DNA from 2 places in the Thermophilibacter sp. ZX-H3 genome. Region 1 is predicted to be linked to the other one. Evidence: predicted binding sites of a transcription regulator. Region 1 holds the regulator's gene; the other holds the start of a gene.

Region 1 (9,179 bases):
TGCGTCTCCGCCCTCATCGTCTGGGAGCCCGCCACCTCCGGCTCCGGCATCCCTCAGATCGACGCCGAGGTCGTCGACCGCATGGACGCCCCCTGGCGAAGGGTCGTGCCCGCCAAGTTCGCCGAGGGCGCGATGCTCGCCCTCGCCGGGCTCTCGCTCGGCCGCGAGGGGCCGTCCGTCCAGCTCGGGGGCATGTCGGGAAAGGCGGTCTCCCGCGCCCTGCGCAGGAAGAGGGGAGAGGAGCGCCTGCTTGTGACCTGCGGCGCCGCCGCCGGCATGTCGGCCGCCTTCCATGCCCCGCTGACCGGCGTCCTCTTTGCGCTCGAGGAGATTCACAAGGAGTTCACCGCGCCGCTCATCATCTCGGTCATGTGCTCGTCGGTCGCCTCCGACTACCTCGTCTCCCAGGCGCTCGGCGTCTCGCCCGTGATCAGCCTCGCCCTCGGGGCTGACCTGCCGCACGCGAGCTATGCCCTCGTCGTGGCCCTCGGCCTTTTGGCGGGAGCCCTCGGCGCCCTCCACAACCGGGGCATGTTCGCCTGTCAGGACCTCTTCGGGAGGGTGCGCTCCCACCTGCCGCTGGCACGCCTCGCCGTGCCCTTCGCGCTCGCGGGCATCGTTGCCTTCGTGTGGCCGGAGCTCCTCTGCGGCGGCGACGCCATCATCGAGCTCCTCGAGTCCCCCCAGGGGCTCGGCGTCGCGGCCATCCTCGCGCTCCTGCTCGGCAAGTACCTCTTCACCACCGTCTGCTTCGGCTCCGGGGCGCCGGGAGGGACGCTCCTGCCGCTCGTGGTCATGGGGGCGCTCATGGGCGGCCTCTTCGCGCGCGCTGTGGGAGCGCTCGGCGTGCCGGGGGAGTACTTCCCGAACTTCGTCGCGCTCGGCGTGGCCGGGCTCTTCTCGGGCGTCGTGAGGGCGCCCGTGACGGCCGTCGTGCTCGTGTTCGAGCTCACCGGGTCGCTCGACGCGCTTCTCTCGGCCTCGATCGTGTCCGTCGTGGCCTATGTGACCGCCAACCTCACCGAGACCGAGTCGTTCTACGAGCACCTGCTCGCGGCGCTTCTCGGCTCCTCGGGTCGCGCGGCCGAAGAGGGGACGGCGGGCGGCAAGTCGCTCCAGACCATCCTCGTGGGCGCGGGGAGCCGCCTGGAGGGGATGCTCGTCCGCGAGGTGCCGTGGCCCGACGGGATGCGCGTCGTGACGATCGAGCGCGCGGGCGGTGACGTGGTGCCCACCGGGAGCACGCGCATCGAGGCGCTCGACCGCCTCCTGGTCATCGTCGACTCGTCGGTGACCGACGACGCCTTCCTCAAGCTCCGCCTCATGTCCTCGCAGCGCGTCCTCTGATGGGGGATTTTTCCCGTTATCGATACTTTACATAAGATATATTATCACGGTTTTAGAAACTGCAGAAAGAGAAGAGGACCGCCGCCTCGACGTGGTGTCCGAGACGACGGTCCGAGAACCCGTGAGATGGCGTCACCCCTCGACGGGATATCCCAGGTACGCAGCGACGCTCGTCGCGGCGATGGCGCCGTCCGAGGCCGCCGTGACAATCTGCCTGAGCGGCTTTCGCCTCACGTCGCCCGCCACGAAGAGCCCCGGGGTCGTCGTGGCCATGCGCTCGTCCGTCACCGCATAGCCGCTCTCGTCGAGCTCGACGAGACCCCTCAGAAGCCCCGACTCGGGCACGCGGCCCACGAGGACGAAGATCCCGAACGAGCCCTCCTCATAGGTCTCGACGCGCGTCTTGCCGGTGGCGTTGTCGCGGAACGTGACGCTCGACGGGAGCTCGCCGCCGTCGACCTCGACGATGCTCGTCATGAGGCGCAGCTCGACCTTCTCGTTGCGCTCGAGCTCCGACACGACGGATGCCTGCGCCCTCAGGTGGTTCTTGCGCACGACCACGGTGACCTTGCTCGCGAACCGCGTCAGGAAGAGCGCCTCCTCGGCAGCCGAGTTTCCCCCACCGATTACGAACACCTGTTTGCCTCTATAGAACATCCCGTCGCAGGTGGCGCAGTACGAGACGCCGTGCCCCGCGAAGCGGTCCTCGCCATCGAAGCCGGCCTTGCGCGGCTGCGCGCCGGCGGAGACGATGACGGAGGCGGCATCATACGCGGCCGACGGCGTGCGGACCAGGAAGCGGCCGGTCTCGGCGTCTCGCTCAAGCGACTCGACGGGCTCCATCCTGATGTCCGCCCCAAGGCCCTCCGCCTGCTCCCGCATGGCCTCCGTGAGGCCGTATCCGTCCGCGTGCGGGACGCCCGGGTAGTTGTCGACCTCGCTCGTGAGGATGACCTGACCGCCGAGGGCCTCCCGCTCGAGCGTCACCGCATCGAGAAGCGAGCGGCTCGCGTAGATGGCGGCCGAGAGGCCGGCAGGCCCCCCGCCCACGATGACAAGGTCCTTCTGAGTTGCTTCCATGATGCGGGCTCCTCCCCTGCTCCTGACTTCCTTTCTCTGATGGTACCCCATGCTCCCCCGCTGCAACGCCAAAATGAGAGAGGGCGGCCCACATATAGCGAACCACCCTCTCGTCAACGAAATATGCGGGACGGCTCACCCTAGTCGTCCGCCTCCGCGGACGGGCGGCCCGGAAGGATCAGGTTGAGCAGGATGCCCGCCAGCGCCGAGGTGGCCATGCCGGGAAGAGTGTAGTCGCCGATGGGGATGGCGATGCCGGAGGTCTCCATGCCCACGCCGAGGATGATGACGACCGACGCGATCATGAGGTTGCGGTTGACGTCGAAGTCGACGCGGTTGGAGACGAGCATGCGCAGGCCATTCGACGCGATGAGGCCGAAGAGCAGGAGCGACACGCCGCCCATGACCGGGCTCGGGATCGACTGGATGAGCGCCGCAAGCTTGGGGCAGAAGCCGCCGATGACGAGGGCGAACCCGCCCGCGTACCAGAAGATCTGCGTCGAGTAGACGCGGGTCACGCTCATGACGCCGATGTTCTCCGCATAGGTGGTCGTCGGGGGTCCGCCGAGGAAGCCGGAGATCATCGTGGAGATGCCGTCGCCGGCGAGCGAGCGCGGCAGCATGGAGCGATAGTCCTTGCCCACGATCTCGCCGACCGCGAGCAGGTGGCCGATGTGCTCGATGACCACGACGACGGCGACCGGGGCGACGAGCGCGACCGCGCCCCAGTCGAAGCGCGGCGCCGAGACGCTCGGCAGGCCGACCCAGGCGGCCTGCGCGACGGGCGAGAAGTCGACGAGGCCGAAGGGGATGGAGACGAGATACCCGACGATGATGGCGAGAAGGACGGGGATGGTGCCGAACATGCCGCCCATGCTCGAGAAGACCACGGCAGCGACCAGCGTCACAGCGGCGACGATGGCGCCGACGCCGAAGAACGCGGACGTGCCGTCCGGCAGGTCGGTCATGAAGGCCATGTCGGCCGCGGTCGCGGAGAGGCCGACGCCGATGACGACCATCACCGAAGCGACGAGGACGGGCGGCAGGAAGCGGTCGAGCCAGCCCGTGCCCACGAGGCGGATGATGCCGGCGACGACGAGGAACACCATGCCGGCGACGATGACGCCGGACATGGCGGCGTCAAGCCCCTTGGTCGCGCCGACGGCGAGGATGGGGCTGATGAAGGCGAACGAGCTGCCGAGGTAGCTCGGAATCTTGTTGCCGGTCACCAGCAGGTAGCAGATCGTTCCGATGCCCGAGCACATGATGGCGACGTTGGGGTCGAGCCCGGTGAGGACCGGGACGAGCACCGTCGAGCCGAACATCGACATCATGTGCTGGATGCCGAGCGGAATGGCGCGGCCGACCGAGACGCGGTCGTCGACGCCGATGACCTCACGCTCATGAGAGCTCATGAGACCTCCCTTCGGGACGTGCGTACAAGAAAGCGGGCCCGGGCGCCGTGCCCGGGCCCGCGCAGGGGCGCCTCGCGCTAGACGACGAGGAAGTAGACGAGGAAGGCGACGGCAGCGACCCACATGAGCGGCTTGACCTTCTTGAGCTGGCCGGTGACGGCGGCGACGATCACGTACGCGATGAAGCCGAAGCCGATGCCGTTCGAGATCGAGTAGGTCATCGGGACGCCGGCCACGATGAGGAAGGCGGGCAGGCCCTCGAGGAGGTCGGACCAGTCGATCTCCGCGACCTCGCTCATCATGAGGAAGCCGACGAACACGAGGGCGCCGCAGGTGGTGGCGGAGTTGACGATGGAGATGAGCGGCGAGAAGAACGCGGCGATGATGAACAGCACGCCGGCGGTGACGGAGGTGAGGCCGGTGCGGCCGCCGTCGGCAGCGCCGGAGGCGGACTCGACGAACGTGGTGATCGAGGAGGCGCCGGTCAGGCCGCCCACCGCGGCGGCGGCGGAGTCGACGATCAGGATCTCCTTGATGTTCTGGACGCGGCCATCGGGCTCGAGGAACTCACCCTGCTTGGCCACCGCCATCGCGGTCCCCATGGTGTCGAAGAAGTCGGACATCATGAGGGAGAACGCGAAGACGAGCAGCGTGGGGTTGGTGACGACCTTGGCGATGCCCATCACTCCGGCCTCGTCGGCGAGGAACGGGGCGCCGAAGGAGGAGAAGTCGAGGCCGGACACGATGCCGGCGGGAAGCTGCGTGACGCCGAGGGGGATGCCGGCGACGACGGCGACGATGATGCCGAGCAGCAGCGAGCCCTTGACGTTCATGGCGTACAGCACGATCGTCGCGATGATGGAGATGAGGCCGACGAGGAAGGTCGGGCTGAAGACGTCGCCGAGGGCGACCATCGTGGACTCGTCGGCGACGATGATGCCGCCGTCCTTGAGGCCGATCATCGCGATGAACAGGCCGAGGCCGACAGAGATCGCGTGGCGCAGGGACACGGGGATCGCGTCCATGATGGCCTCGCGCAGGCCGCAGAGGACAAGGATGAGGATCGCGATGCCCTCGATGAAGATGACGGCGCTCGCGGCGTGCCAGTCACCGCCCGCGATGGCGGTCAGGCTGAACGCGAAGACGGCGTTGACGCCCATGCCGGAGGCGCAGGCGAGCGGGCGGTTGGAGAACAGGCCCATGCAGATCGTCATGATGCCGGCGCCAACGCAGGTGGCGGTGACGGCTGCCGTCGCGGGAATGCCCGCCTGGGTGAGCAGCGAGGGGTTCACCGCGATGATGTACGCCATCGCGAGGAACGTCGTCAGGCCGGCGCGAAGCTCCTGTCCGACGCTCGACCCCCTCTGCTGGGCCTTGAAGAACTTTTCCATGTAATGCATCCCTTTCCGTTGTGACACGTACACTGCGTTCGGACGCCGCACGGGCGGCGGGGGAACCTGATGCGCGGGGCCTAGACGCCGCTCGAGCCGAAGCCGCCGGCGCCGCGGTCGGTCTCGTCGAGCTCGTCGACCTCGACGAGGCGGACGACGGGGACGCGCTGGATGACGAGCTGCGCGATGCGCTCGCCGCGCTCGATGCGTATGGGCTTGCGGTCGTCGAGGTTGACGGCGCAGACCTTGAGCTCGCCGCGGTAGTGGGCGTCGATGAGGCCGGGGGTGTTCGCCATCGAGAGGCCCTCGCGCAGCGCAAGGCCGCTTCTGGGCTGCACGAAGCCCGCGTAGCCCTCCGGGATGGCGATGGCGAGGCCCGTCGAGACGAGCCGGCGCTCGTGCGGGGCGAGCGTCACGTCCTCGTTGGCCCTGAGGTCGAGCCCGGCGTCCCCCTCGTAGGCGTAGGTCGGCAGCTCGACCGTGGGGTCGAGCCGCTTGATGGGAAGGTCGATCCTGTCGTCAGTCATTAAGGCTCCTCAGCTCCTCGCTGAACTCGTCGACGTCCTTGAAGTCGCGGTACACGGAGGCGAAGCGGACGTAGGCGACCTTGTCGATGGAGACCAGGCGCTTGAGCACCATGCTGCCCAGGTCGGCTGAGGTGACCTCCGTCCTGCCGGAGTCGCGAAGCGTGGACTCGATGTTGTCGATGAGCCCCGTGAGGGCGCTCATGGGGACGTCGCGCTTCACTGTGGCCGTGAGGAGGCCGCGCATGAGCTTCTGCCGGTCGAAGGGCTCCTTGTGGCCGTCGCGCTTGATGACCAGGAGCGGGACCTCCTCGCAGCGCTCGTACGTGGTGAACCTGAACCCGCAGCTCGTGCACTCTCGTCGACGCCTGATGGCGTCATTGCTCTCCGAGGGCCTCGAGTCGACGACCTTCGACTCCTCGCAACCGCATTTAGGACAGCGCATCTAACCTCCTCGGCAAACGGCACCTAGTGAAGTTATCACAAAATGCACAAAGATGCCGCGGTCGGGCCGTCTTGAAATGCGTTGGAAAGGAAGGGCCGCTATCCCCTCGCAGGAACGACGAGGGACTGGCCGGGCCGCAGCGAGGCGTCATCGAGGGAGTTGGCGTCCGCGATCCAGCGCACGAGGTCCGCGGTCTCGACGCCGTCGACGGGGCGCTCGGCCGCGATGCCCCAGAGGGAGTCGCCCTCCGAGACCGTGACGGTCGTCGTGGCGACGCCCTCGAGGGCTCGGGCGCGCGAGGACGATATGACGAGGTCGGAGAGGATGGACCCGAGCACGATGGCGGCCACGACGGCGACGCCCGCGACGAGGGCCAGGCCGAGCTGCCTCGCGTCGAGCTCCCCCGCGCGCCGCACCGGCGCTCCGTGCCTGCGACCAAGGCCTCCCTCGACCAGGGTGAGGCGGCGTGCGGGACGCGCAGCGAGCGCGGCGGTGCCCTCGAAGGCGTAGACGGCGGTGCAGGCGTTGTGGCTCATGGTGTCCCCTCTCGTTCTGTGTGCTGGGACGGTTATATCGGACGGGCCGGACAATAATTGGCCCCTCGGAATTACCGGAACGTCTGTACTCAATTATGGTGGTACAATTGTTCGTGTCAAGAGATTTGACGAACAAATGTTTGCGAATTTCTCGAAATCGGCTATGATGGGATGACGGAGGACAAGGAGGCACAACATGACACGTGGAAAGCTCGGCAAGCGTCAGCTCGCCATCTACGACTTCATCCGCACCTACTCGACCGAGCACGGCTATCCGCCCTCGGTGCGCGAGATCGGTGCCGCCGTGGGCCTCGCCTCGCCCTCGACGGTCCACATGCATCTCAAGGTGCTCGAGGAGCACGGGCTCATCCGCAGGGACTCCAAGAAGCCGCGCACGATCGAGGTCGTGGACAAGCAGGCGTCCTCCACGGACGAGCAGGTTCCGCAGGCGAGCGTCTCCCAAGACGTCGACCGCAACCTCATCTCGCTGCCGCTCGTCGGGCGCGTCGCCGCCGGGACGCCCATCCTCGCCGAGCAGAACGTCGAGGAGACGCTCACCCTCCCCACCTCGATCGTCGGTGACGCGAGCTCCTTCATCCTGCGCGTGCGCGGGGAGTCGATGATCAACGCGGGGATCTTCGACGGTGACTACATCGTCGTGAAGGAGCAGCACGACGCGCACAACGGTGAGATCGTCGTCGCCCTCATCGACGACTCCGCCACGGTGAAGACCTTCTACCGCGAGCGCGACCGCGTGCGGCTGCAGCCGGAGAACGACAGCATGGACCCGATCTACGTCGACGACCCCGTCATCCTCGGCAGGGTGACGGCCCTCATCCGCTCCATCTCGTAGGTGGGCGGCTCAGACAGGCCGCAGGGCGGTCGCATCGGGGCCTTCGACGCGGCGCGCGGCCTTTCCGTCATATCGATGGTTCTCTTCCACCTCTGCTATGACCTGCGCTTCATCTACGGCCTCGACCTCGGGTGGTTCGCCCCTCCCCTCCAGGACGTCTGGCGGGCGAGCATCTCATGGACCTTCGTCTTTATCGCGGGCTGCATGTTCCCGCTCTCAAGGAGCAACCTGAGGCGGGGGGCGCAGTACGCGGCCGTCGCGCTCGCCATCTTCGTCGTGACGAGCGTCGCGTCGGTCGATACGCCCATATCGTTCGGCATCATCTACTGCATGGCCGCCTGCACGCTCGTCACGTGGGCGCTCGCGGCGGGAGGCCTCGTCCCGCGCGGGCCCGTCGCCGCGGCCGCCCTCCTCGTCGCCTTCGTCGCGCTGCTCGGCCTGCCGCGCGGCTTCGTCGGCATCGGCCCCGTGAGCGTCGCCCTGCCTGAATGGGCCTATGGGAGCGAGTGGCTCTCCTGGCTGGGGCTGCCCGGGCCCGCCTTCTCCTCGGGGGACTACTACCCGCTCCTCCCCTATCTCATGCTCTACCTCGCCGGGGCCGCGATGGGGTCATCCTGGGCCGAGCGGGGCTATCCCGGCTGGGCCCGCCGGCTACGCGTCGCCCCGCTCAACTTCGTCGGAAGGCATGCCCTGGCCGTCTATGTCATCCACCAGCCCGTCCTTCTCGTCCTCTGCGAGGCCCTCGAGCTCGTCTTCGGATAGCACCTCGTACGGTGCGAGCGTGCGCGCCATGCGCTCGTCGGCCTTGACCGTGGCCATGAGGCCGCCCTGGACGTAGCTCTCTCGCATGACCTGGCATCGCTCGTGGACCATCTTCATGAGCAGGCCCTTGTCGTAGGGCACGAGCACGCTCATGGTGACGCTTCCCTCGGCGGCCTCCCGCGCGATCCTATAGAGCAGCCCCCGCACGCCCCAGCCGGTGCGGGCGGAGATGGCAACGGCGTCGGGATGGGCCGCACCCGCCTCGCGCAGCCCCTCCTGGTCGAGGAGGTCGCACTTGTTGAGGACGGTGACGCTCCTGATCCCAGACGCGCCGATGTCATCCAGCACGGAGCGGACGGCATCGATCTCGAGCTCTCGGTGGGGGTCCGAGGCGTCGACGACGAGAAGGACGAGGTCGGCGGCGCGGACCTCGGCAAGCGTCGACTTGAAGGACTCGACGAGCGTCGTCGGGAGCTTCTGGATGAACCCGACGGTGTCGGTGAGGGTGACCTTTCTCCCCTCGTCGAGCACGAGCGAGCGCGTCGTGGGGTCGAGCGTCGCGAAGAGCTCGTCCTTCGCGTAGACGTTCGCGCCCGTGAGGAGGTTCAGCAGGGTCGACTTGCCCGCGTTGGTGTAGCCGACGAGCGCGACCCGCCAGACGCCGGAGTCCCAGCGGGCCTTGCTCTGCACGCCCCGGCGCCGCTCGAGCCGCTCGAGCTCGCGGCGAAGGGTGGAGATGCGCGACCTCACGAGCCTGCGGTCGACCTCGAGCTGGCTCTCACCCTGGCCGAAGCGGCTCCCGATGCCGCCCCTCGTCTGCTCGCCC
Region 2 (9,179 bases), on a different contig from region 1:
CCGTCTCCATCGCGCGCAAGATCGGCATCGTGCGCGGCGAGCGGCCGCGGGTCCTCTCGGGCGTGGAGCTCGAGCGCATCAGCGACGACGAGCTCAAGGAGGCCCTCTCCGGCGAGGTGGTCTTCGCCCGCATGGCGCCCGAGCAGAAGCTCCGCGTGGTCGAGAACCTCCAGCAGATGGGCGAGATCGTGGCCGTCACGGGCGACGGCGTAAACGACTCCCCCGCCCTCAAGAAGGCCGACATCGGCGTGGCCATGGGCGTCACGGGCACCGACGTGGCCAAGGAGGCCGCCGACATGGTCCTCACCGACGACAACTTCGCCTCGATCGTCCACGCCATCGAGGAGGGCCGCGCGGTCTACGCCAACATCCGCAAGTTCATGCTCTACATCCTGAACTCCAACATGCCCGAGGCCGTGCCCTCGGCCGTCTACCTGCTCTCCGGCGGCGCGGTGCCGCTGCCGCTCACCACGATGCAGATCCTCACCATCGACCTCGGCACGGACATGCTGCCGGCTCTGGGCCTGGGGTGCGAGGCTCCGGAGGCCGACGTCATGGACCGCCCGCCGCGCGACCCCAAGGAGCCCCTGCTCACGGGCAAGCTCATGCGCAAGGCCTTCCTCTGGTACGGGCTCATGGGCGGCGTGGTCTCCATGGCGGCCTACCTCTTCGCGCAGCTGGAGGCCGGGTGGGCGCCGGGAGCCGAGATGTTCGGCGTGGGCGCCGACCTCGACCCCGTCTACGTGCGCGCGACGACCATGTGCCTCGCGGCGATCGTGTTCGCCCAGATCGGCCAGGTCCTGAACTGCCGCACCGAGACCGCCTCGGTCTTCTCGCGAGGGCTCTTCTCCAACCGTCACATCAACGTCGGCATCGTCTTCGAGATCTGCCTTATCGTGTTCATAACGCTCTTCCCGCCCTTCCAGGCGGTGTTCCACACGAGCCCGCTCGGGGCCTGGGACTACGCGTTCCTCTGCTGCCTGCCGCCGCTCGTGCTCGCGATCGAGGAGGCCAGGAAGGCCCTGTTCCGTCACGTCAAGCGGCGCCGCGAGGGCGCCGAGGGGAGGTAGTGCCATGAACGTCATCGTAGTGGGCGCGGGCCACATGGGACGCGGGCTCGCGGAGCGCCTGAGCCGCCAGGGGCACGACGTCACCGTCATAGACCGCGACGCCGAGGAGCTCGACGAGCTCGACGAGGGCTTTGCCGGCAGGCGCGTGGTCGGCGTGGGGTTTGACCGGGAGGTCCTCGCTGAGGCGGGGGTGGAGCGCGCGAGCGCCGTCATCGCCTGCACCTCATCCGACGAGGCCAACGTCGTCATCGCGCGCATCGCCCGCGGGACGTACCGCGTGCCGCGCGTGATCGCCCGGCTCTATGACATCAGCAAGGCCGAGACGTACCGCCGCCTGGGCATCCAGACCATCTCCACCACCGACTGGGGCATCCGCCACGCCTGCGAGCTCATCACCTACCAGGAGATGGACACGGTGCTGGAGATTGGGTCGGGGGACGTCCAGCTCGTGCGCAGCGACGTCCCGGCCCTTCTCGAGGGGCGCCCCGTGCGCGAGGTCACGGCCATCGGCGAGGTTGAGGTCGTGGCGGTGTCGCGCAACAACGAAACCTTCATCCCCACCCTGGGGACCGTCCTTGAGCACGGGGACGTCGTCTACGCGGCCGTGGCGTCGAGCGCCTCGGCGAAGTTCCGCTACATGCTCGGCACGAGCGCGTAAGGAGGGGCCATGGACATCATCATCGTTGGCGGCGGGAAGACCGGAACCCATCTCGCGGCGCTGCTCGCCGAGGACGGCTACCGCATCCGCATCATCGAGTCCCGCAAGGGGCTCGTGCCCCGCCTGCGCGACCAGTTCGGCGAGCGCGACATCATCCTCGGCAACGGCGCCGACCCGCTCACCCTCGAGCGCGCCGGCATCCTCCACGCGGACGTCGTGGTGGCGGCGACGGGCTCTGACGAGGTCAACCTCGTGGTCTCCACCCTCGCCAAGATGGAGTACAACGTGAGCCGCGTGGTGGCGCGCGTGAACGATCCGGCCAACGCCTGGATGTTCAACGAGTCCATGGGCGTCGACGTGGGCATCAACCAGGCGGACATCCTCGCGCGCTCCGTGCAGGAGGGGCTCGACCTGAAAGACGTCTTCACGATCCTGCGCCTTGGCAAGGACGGCCACGCCGTCGTGCGCGTGGAGGTGCGGCCCGGCTCGCGCGTCGTGGGCGAGGCGCTGCGCGACGTCGAGCTGCCCGGCCAGACCATCCTCGTTGCCATCGACCGCGAGGGCGACATCATCGTCCCCAAGGGGGGCACCCGCTTCGCCGCGGGCGACAAGATCATCGCCTTCACCGACGCCGAGGGACGCTCGCGCCTCCATCGCGCCTTCGCCTAGGGAACATCCCAGAGGCGCGTTTTCGCCGGCAGGCGGCCTGCACAAGACTTTTGGCAGCGGAAGACGGCCCCCTCTCCTACGCTTGAGGCCGAGGAGAGGGGGCTTGCCGTGGACATCTCCAACCAGATTAGACGCCATCGAACGGAGCGCGGCCTCTCGCAGGAGGAGCTTGCGCGGAGGCTTTACGTCTCGCGCAACACGATCTCAAACTGGGAGTGCGGGAGAACCTACCCCGACGCCCAGAGCCTCATGCTCATGAGCGCCCTCTTCGACGTCTCGATAGACTCCCTCGTGAAGGGCGACCTCCCCGAGATGCGCGAGAGGGTCGAGTCCTGGGAGGCCCGCGCGATGCTGGCCCTCGAGTGGGTGGTGTGGGTCGGCGTCGGGCTTCTCATCCTGGTGATGGTCGTTGGCTCGAGGCTCTGGGGGCCCATCGTCCTTCTCGCCACGCTGCCCTTTGCCCTGCTTCTCACCATGGTCGACGCCGCGCTCGAGTCCTGGCAGGAGGAGCATGACATCTATGCGTACCGCGAGGCCCTCGACCTCGCGCGCGGAAAGGGCCCCGAGCGCGGGCGGCGCGGAGCTTGGACGAGGTTCGTCACGGCCTTTCGCGCGCTTGGCCCCTGGGTCAGGATGCTTCTCCTCTGGGGCTTCTTCCGGGGCGCTTGCGAGCTGGCCATGCCCCTCGTCACGGACATCCTGGACGCGCTGGGAATCTAGCCTCGGAGCGGCCCTTCGCCGAAACCTTGCGAAAGCATAAGGCGCACGCAACCTTGCGCGATGGCACCCCGTCGACCGGCGCCGGACAATGGTCCCAGCAAACCGGAGAAAGGGGCCCTCGATGATCCAGCAGCTCTACGTCCTTCTCGCCACGCTCGCCACCCTGGTCGTACTGGGGCCCATCGCGCTCTGGCCCGTTCTCGAGGAGCGCCTGGACGGAGCCAGGTAGCGGAGCCCAGGTCGCATAACCCGACATTTTTGGCTAAATCTCGCCGATTTTGTCAGGTTATGCGACCCTGTCGGCACGGCCCTCTAGACGAGCAGGTCCTCCAGCCGCAGCTTGGGCACGCAGTGGGTACCGTCGGGCTCGCGCCAGTAGGCGAGGCCGTGCTCGGTGTCCGGGCCCTCGAGCAGGACCTTCTCGCCGCGTCCGCCCACGGCCAGCACGAGGGCGGGCACGAGCTCCTCCGGCAGCGCGAGCTCCTCGGCGAGGCCCGCGTCGAAGCTGCGGATCATGCAGCAGCCGAGGCCCCGCGCACAGGCGGCGAGCGCCATCGTCTGCGCCGCGATGCCCACGTCGATGAGGCGGACGGGATTGTCCGCAAGCTGGGCGGGAAGGCAGATGATCACGTAGCCGTGCGGGCGCTCCCCCGGGGCGGGCCCGTCCCAGTCCCGATAGAGCGCCGCCCAGCGCAGGTGGCCGAACACGGCGTCGCACGCGTCGCGCTCCCCGACCACGCGGAAGCGCAGCGCCTGCATGTTGTTGCCGCACGGGGCGAGGCGCGCCGCGTCGACGAGCCCCTCGAGCACCGTCTTGCCCACCTGGCGGTCGCTGAAGCGTCGATAGGTCCGCGACGCCGCCACGAGGTCCCTGAACTCCATCCCGTTCATCCAGCTCCCCTCTCTGTCCGTCATTTTGGGACGTGTTTTTTCTTGCAGCAAATTTGGGACAGGTTTCCGCGCTCCCGCCAAGACCTGTCCCGTTTTCTCTGAGAGAGAAAACACGTCCCCTTTTTACAGAAGGCCGAGGCGGGCGCAGGCGTTCCAGATGCCGTCGTCGTCGACGTGGTCGGTCACGTACGTCGCGGCGGCGAGCGCCTCGTCGTTGCCGTTGCCCATGGCCACGGACGTCCCCACGGCGCGGAACATGTCCACGTCGTTGCCGCCGTCGCCGAAGGCCACGCACTCCTCGGGCGCAAGCCCCAGCTCCTCCATCACGATCCGCACGCCCACGTCCTTGCCGCCGGAGTCCGGCATGACGTCGGCAAAGACGTCCGACCAGCGCGTGGCCTTGCAGTGGCGCGTCTGGTCGAGAAGGACGCGCTCCTCGCCGGGGTCGACGAAGAGGTTCAGCTGGTAGACGTCGTTCCTGAGGGCCTGCTCGACGTCGCCCGCCTCGTAGTGGTTGTGCGTGAGCTCGGTCATCTCCCGCAGGCGGTCGTCCTCGGCGTGCGCGTACATGCGGCCGCGCTCCATGAAGAGGCAGTTGTAGAGGCCGGCCTGCGTCTGGCGCACCGCCGTCTCCACGTCGCGCGGGTCGAGCGGGTTGGAGTGCACCGTGCGCCCGCCCACCTCGACGAGCTGGCCGTTGAAGGTCACGAACACCTTGAAGTCGGCGAGGTCGACCTTGTCGAGCAGGTAGTGCGTGCGCCCCGTGGCCAGGATCGGCATGACGCCCGCCTCGGCGAGCCGGCGGATGGCCTCGCGCGTGGAGGCGGGCTCGGCGTCCTGCGAGAGGCTGAGCATCGTGCCGTCCACGTCGAAGAAGGCGGCACGGATCGGGGCCGGCGTAGCCCAAGAACCGCGTGCGGCGGGCGTGGGGCCGAGGCTCTTCTCGCCCACGCGCGTCACATCCCCGCCGCGGCGATGGCGGCCACGGCCTCGCGGAGCTCGTCGGGCGGCATCACGAGCGCCATGCGGACATAGCCCTCGCCCGAGGGGCCAAAGCTCGCGCCCGGGGTCACGATCACGCCGGAGCGCTCCATGAGCTCGAGCGCGAAGGCCATCGAGTCGGTCCCGCCGCCCGGGATGCGCGCCCACACGAACATCGAGCCGTGGGCGTTGGGGCGCTCCCAGCCGATTGCCTCGAGGCCGTCGCAGAGGGCGTCGCGGCGCTCCTGGTAGAGCAGGCGCTGGTGCTCAACGGAGTCGCGCGGGCCCGTGAGCGCCGCGATAGCAGCGTCCTGCTCGGGGTAGAACATGCCAAAGTCCACCTGGCCGCGGAGCTTGCGCGCGGCCGCCACCACGTCGGGGCGACCCACGAGGAAGGACAGGCGCGTCCCCGTCACGTTGAAGGACTTGGAGAGCGAGAGGAACTCGACGCCCACCTCGGCCGCGCCGGGATACGCCAGGAAGGATCCGCCCGGCTCGCCGTCGAAGACGATGTCGGAGTACGCGTTGTCGTGAATCACGACAAGGTCGTGCGCGCGGGCGAAGGCGATCGCCTCCTCGTAGACCTCCGGCGTGCCCACCGAGCCCACGGGGTTGGCGGGAAGCGAGAGGATCAGGTACTTGGCGGCGTCGGCGACCTCCGCCGGAACCTCCGAGAGGCGCGGCAGGAAGTCGTGCTCGGCGGTGAGCGGATAGTAGGCGGGACGGGCCCCGGCGAGCAGCGTGGCGTTCTGGAAGACGGGATAGCACGGGTCGGGCACGAGGCCGACCTCGCCCGGGTCGGCGAGCGCGGCGCAGACGTAGCCCAGGCCCTCCTGCGTGCCGCGGCAGCTCATGACCATGTCGGGCGTCACGCCCGCCACGCCGAAGCGGTCCTCGTAGTAGGAGCAGACGGCGGCGAGAAGCTCGTCCTTGTCGTGCAGCGAGTACTTCCAGTTGGCGGGGTCCGCCGCGCTCTCGCGCAGCGCCTCGACCACATGCGCCGGCGGCTCGAAGTCGGGCGTGCCCACGGAGAGGTCGTACACGCGCCGCCCCTCCGCCTCGAGCGCGCGCCGCCGCGCGTTGAGCGCCGCGAACACCTCGTCGCCGAACAGGTCAAGTCGCCTGGAGAAATTCATGTGGCCCCTCCCGTGCTCTCGTGACGGGGCGCCGGGACGCCCGTCACCCGTCTCCTCTGTCAGAGAACTCTACTCCTTGGCCGGTGCCTGCCGCTCGCCGTCCCGCTCACAGAAACATCAATGTCAATTTGAGCCAATGCTTTTTCCTGACGCGTTTTGCCTACCTGCACGGATATGGCTTATCGACAGCATTTCGACTGGTTGTCAACAATATCTTGTGTTTTTGTTAATGCCACACCACCACCAGTTGTGCCATAGTAGTCCGTGCACAACTACGAGGACATACGCGCCGAGCTGGGCGGCGCCCACGAGGAAAGCGAGAGGGACGGCCATGAAGATCATCAAGCGCAACGGCTCGGAGGTCACCTTCGACATCTCCAAGATCGAGAACGCCATCCGCGCCGCCAACAGCGAGGTCCCCGCGGAGGAGCGCCTCACCGAGCGCGAGATCAAGTTCGCCTCCTTGAACGTCACCGACGAGTGCATGGAGGCCGGCCACACCGTCACCGTCGAGGAGGTCCAGGACCTCGTCGAGGACCAGCTCATGGGCCTGCACCACTTCGAGGTGGCCCGCAAGTACATCATCTACCGCTACGTGCAGAACCAGAAGCGCCACAAGAACACGACCGACGACAAGATCCTCGCCCTCATCGAGTGCAACAACGAGGAGGTCAAGCAGGAGAACTCCAACAAGAACCCCACGGTCGTCTCCGTGCAGCGCGACTACATGGCCGGCGAGGTCTCCAAGGACCTCACCATGCGCGAGCTGCTCCCCGCGGACATCGTCGAGGCCCACAACGAGGGCATCATCCACTTCCACGACTCGGACTACTTCGCCCAGCACATGCACAACTGCGACCTCGTGAACCTCGAGGACATGCTGCAGAACGGCACCGTGATCTCCGGCACGCTCATCGAGCGCCCGCACAGCTTCTCCACCGCCTGCAACATCGCCACGCAGATCATCGCCCAAGTGGCCTCCTGCCAGTACGGCGGCCAGTCCATCTCGCTCACGCACCTCGCACCCTTCGTCGACGTCTCGCGCCAGAAGATCCGCCGCCAGGTGGAGGCCGAGATGGCGGCCATCGGCGTTGATCCGGGCGAGGAGAAGATCTCCGAGATCGTCGAGGGTCGCGTCCGCGAGGAGATCTCGCGCGGCGTGCAGACCATCCAGTACCAGGTGGTCACCCTCATGACCACCAACGGCCAGGCGCCGTTCATCACGGTCTTCATGTACCTCAACGAGGCCAAGAACGAGCGCGAGAAGGCCGACCTCGCCATGTGCATCGAGGAGATGCTGCGCCAGCGCTACCAGGGCGTCAAGAACGAGGAGGGCGTCTGGATCACCCCGGCCTTCCCGAAGCTCATCTACGTGCTCGAGGAGGACAACGTCCGCGAGGGCACCCCGTACTTCTACCTCACCAAGCTCGCGGCCAAGTGCACGGCCAAGCGCATGGTGCCGGACTACATCTCCGAGAAGAAGATGAAGGAGTTCAAGCTCTCCAAGGGCGAGACCGAGGGCAACGGCGACTGCTACACCTGCATGGGCTGCCGCTCCTTCCTCACGCCCGACCGCTCGGGCAACGGCTATGACAACGTGTCCAACGCGGGCAACTGGGAGCCGGGCAAGCCGAAGTACTACGGCCGCTTCAACCAGGGCGTCGTGACGATCAACCTCGTTGACGTGGCGCTCTCCGCCAAGGGCGACATGGACGAGTTCTGGAGGATCTTCGACGAGCGCCTGGAGCTCTGCCACCGCGGCCTGCGCTGCCGCCACGAGCGCCTGCTCGGCACCACCTCCGACGCCGCGCCGATCCTCTGGCAGTACGGCGCCCTCGCGCGCCTCAAGAAGGGCGAGACGATCGACAAGCTCCTCTACGGCGGCTACTCCACGATCAGCCTCGGCTACGCGGGCCTCTACGAGTGCGTCAAGGCCATGACCGGCCACAGCCACACCGACAAGGAGGCCACGCCGTTCGCGCTTGCCGTCATGCAGCGCATGAACGACAAGTGCGCCGAGTGGAAGGCCGCCGAGAACATCGACTACTCGCTCTACGGCACCCCGATCGAGTCCACGACCTACAAGTTCGCCAAGTGCCTGCAGCGCCGCTTTGGCATCATCCCGGGCATCACGGACAAGGGCTACATCACCAACAGCTACCACGTCCACGTGACCGAGCCGATCGACGCCTTCACCAAGCTGCGCTTTGAGTCCGAGTTCCAGCGCCTCTCCCCCGGCGGCGCCATCTCCTACGTGGAGGTGCCGGACATGCAGGACAACCTCGAGGCCGTCATCTCCGTCATGCAGTACATCTACGACCACATCATGTACGCCGAGCTCAACACCAAGAGCGACTACTGCCAGGTGTGCGGCTACGACGGAGAGATCCAGATCGTGGAGGACGACGGCAAGCTCGTCTGGGAGTGCCCGCACTGCCACAACCGCGACCAGTCCAAGATGAACGTGGCGAGAAGGACGTGCGGCTACATCGGCACCCAGTTCTGGAACCAGGGCCGCACCGAGGAGATCAAGGACCGCGTGCTGCACCTGTAGGCCTGTCCGGCGGGACCCGAGGATACGGCCCCGTGCTCAAACAGCTTGCTGCGCAAGAACTGCGCGCGGGACCGTATCCTCGGGTCCTGCGCGCAGCGTTATCTAGGTGTGGCACGTGGACCTTGGCCCGGCCGCGTCCCTTCGGTTCTTCTCGGTGGGCAAGGTGCTATACTGAGCTCGCAAGCCCCGTGATGACCGCTGGTTTCCATGTCACCGGGGCATTTTCGTATCTATTGACCAGGAGGGAGGGCCATGAATCAATCGACGGTCGGCAACCCTGACAGCAGCGCATGGATCGAAAAGTGGCTCTCCGAACCTCGGCTGGCAACATATCTTAGCCGGCGCCACGGCAACAGAGACGAGGCGATGCGCCTCTATGAATGGAACAGCGACCTTTGCCTCGTCCTCCTGAAAGACATCGGCCACTTCGAGATCGCTCTTCGCAACGCCTATGACCGTGTCATAGGAGAGCGCTGGAACGGCGAGGACCACTGGATTTT

Evidence for each region. The regulator NrdR, encoded in region 1, represses ribonucleotide reductase genes. The targets are predictions, from matches to a motif close to AAACACNATATATNGTGTTT.
Region 2: nrdD (anaerobic ribonucleoside-triphosphate reductase) is a predicted target of NrdR. The motif match lies at 6,329-6,348, and genes of this name have one in related genera.

Annotation. Positions count from the first base shown of each region.
Region 1 is NZ_JBQXES010000016.1:46,556-55,734, forward strand. It holds gene ACULPM_RS07890 (ClC family H(+)/Cl(-) exchange transporter) at 1-1,347, shown strand, start outside; gene ACULPM_RS07895 (NAD(P)/FAD-dependent oxidoreductase) at 1,480-2,427, opposite strand; gene ACULPM_RS07900 (uracil-xanthine permease family protein) at 2,568-3,842, opposite strand; gene ACULPM_RS07905 (NCS2 family permease) at 3,920-5,233, opposite strand; gene dut (dUTP diphosphatase) at 5,314-5,760, opposite strand; gene nrdR (transcriptional regulator NrdR) at 5,753-6,202, opposite strand; gene ACULPM_RS07920 (LysM peptidoglycan-binding domain-containing protein) at 6,301-6,738, opposite strand; gene lexA (transcriptional repressor LexA) at 6,935-7,591, shown strand; gene ACULPM_RS07930 (heparan-alpha-glucosaminide N-acetyltransferase) at 7,592-8,353, shown strand; gene hflX (GTPase HflX) at 8,243-9,179, opposite strand, start outside.
Region 2 is NZ_JBQXES010000004.1:37,156-46,334, forward strand. It holds gene ACULPM_RS02695 (cation-translocating P-type ATPase) at 1-1,070, shown strand, start outside; gene ACULPM_RS02700 (potassium channel family protein) at 1,075-1,728, shown strand; gene ACULPM_RS02705 (potassium channel family protein) at 1,738-2,397, shown strand; gene ACULPM_RS02710 (helix-turn-helix domain-containing protein) at 2,506-3,117, shown strand; gene ACULPM_RS02715 (nitroreductase family protein) at 3,430-4,032, opposite strand; gene ACULPM_RS02720 (Cof-type HAD-IIB family hydrolase) at 4,132-4,959, opposite strand; gene ACULPM_RS02725 (pyridoxal phosphate-dependent aminotransferase) at 4,965-6,125, opposite strand; gene nrdD (anaerobic ribonucleoside-triphosphate reductase) at 6,457-8,679, shown strand; gene ACULPM_RS02735 (nuclear transport factor 2 family protein) at 8,932-9,179, shown strand, end outside.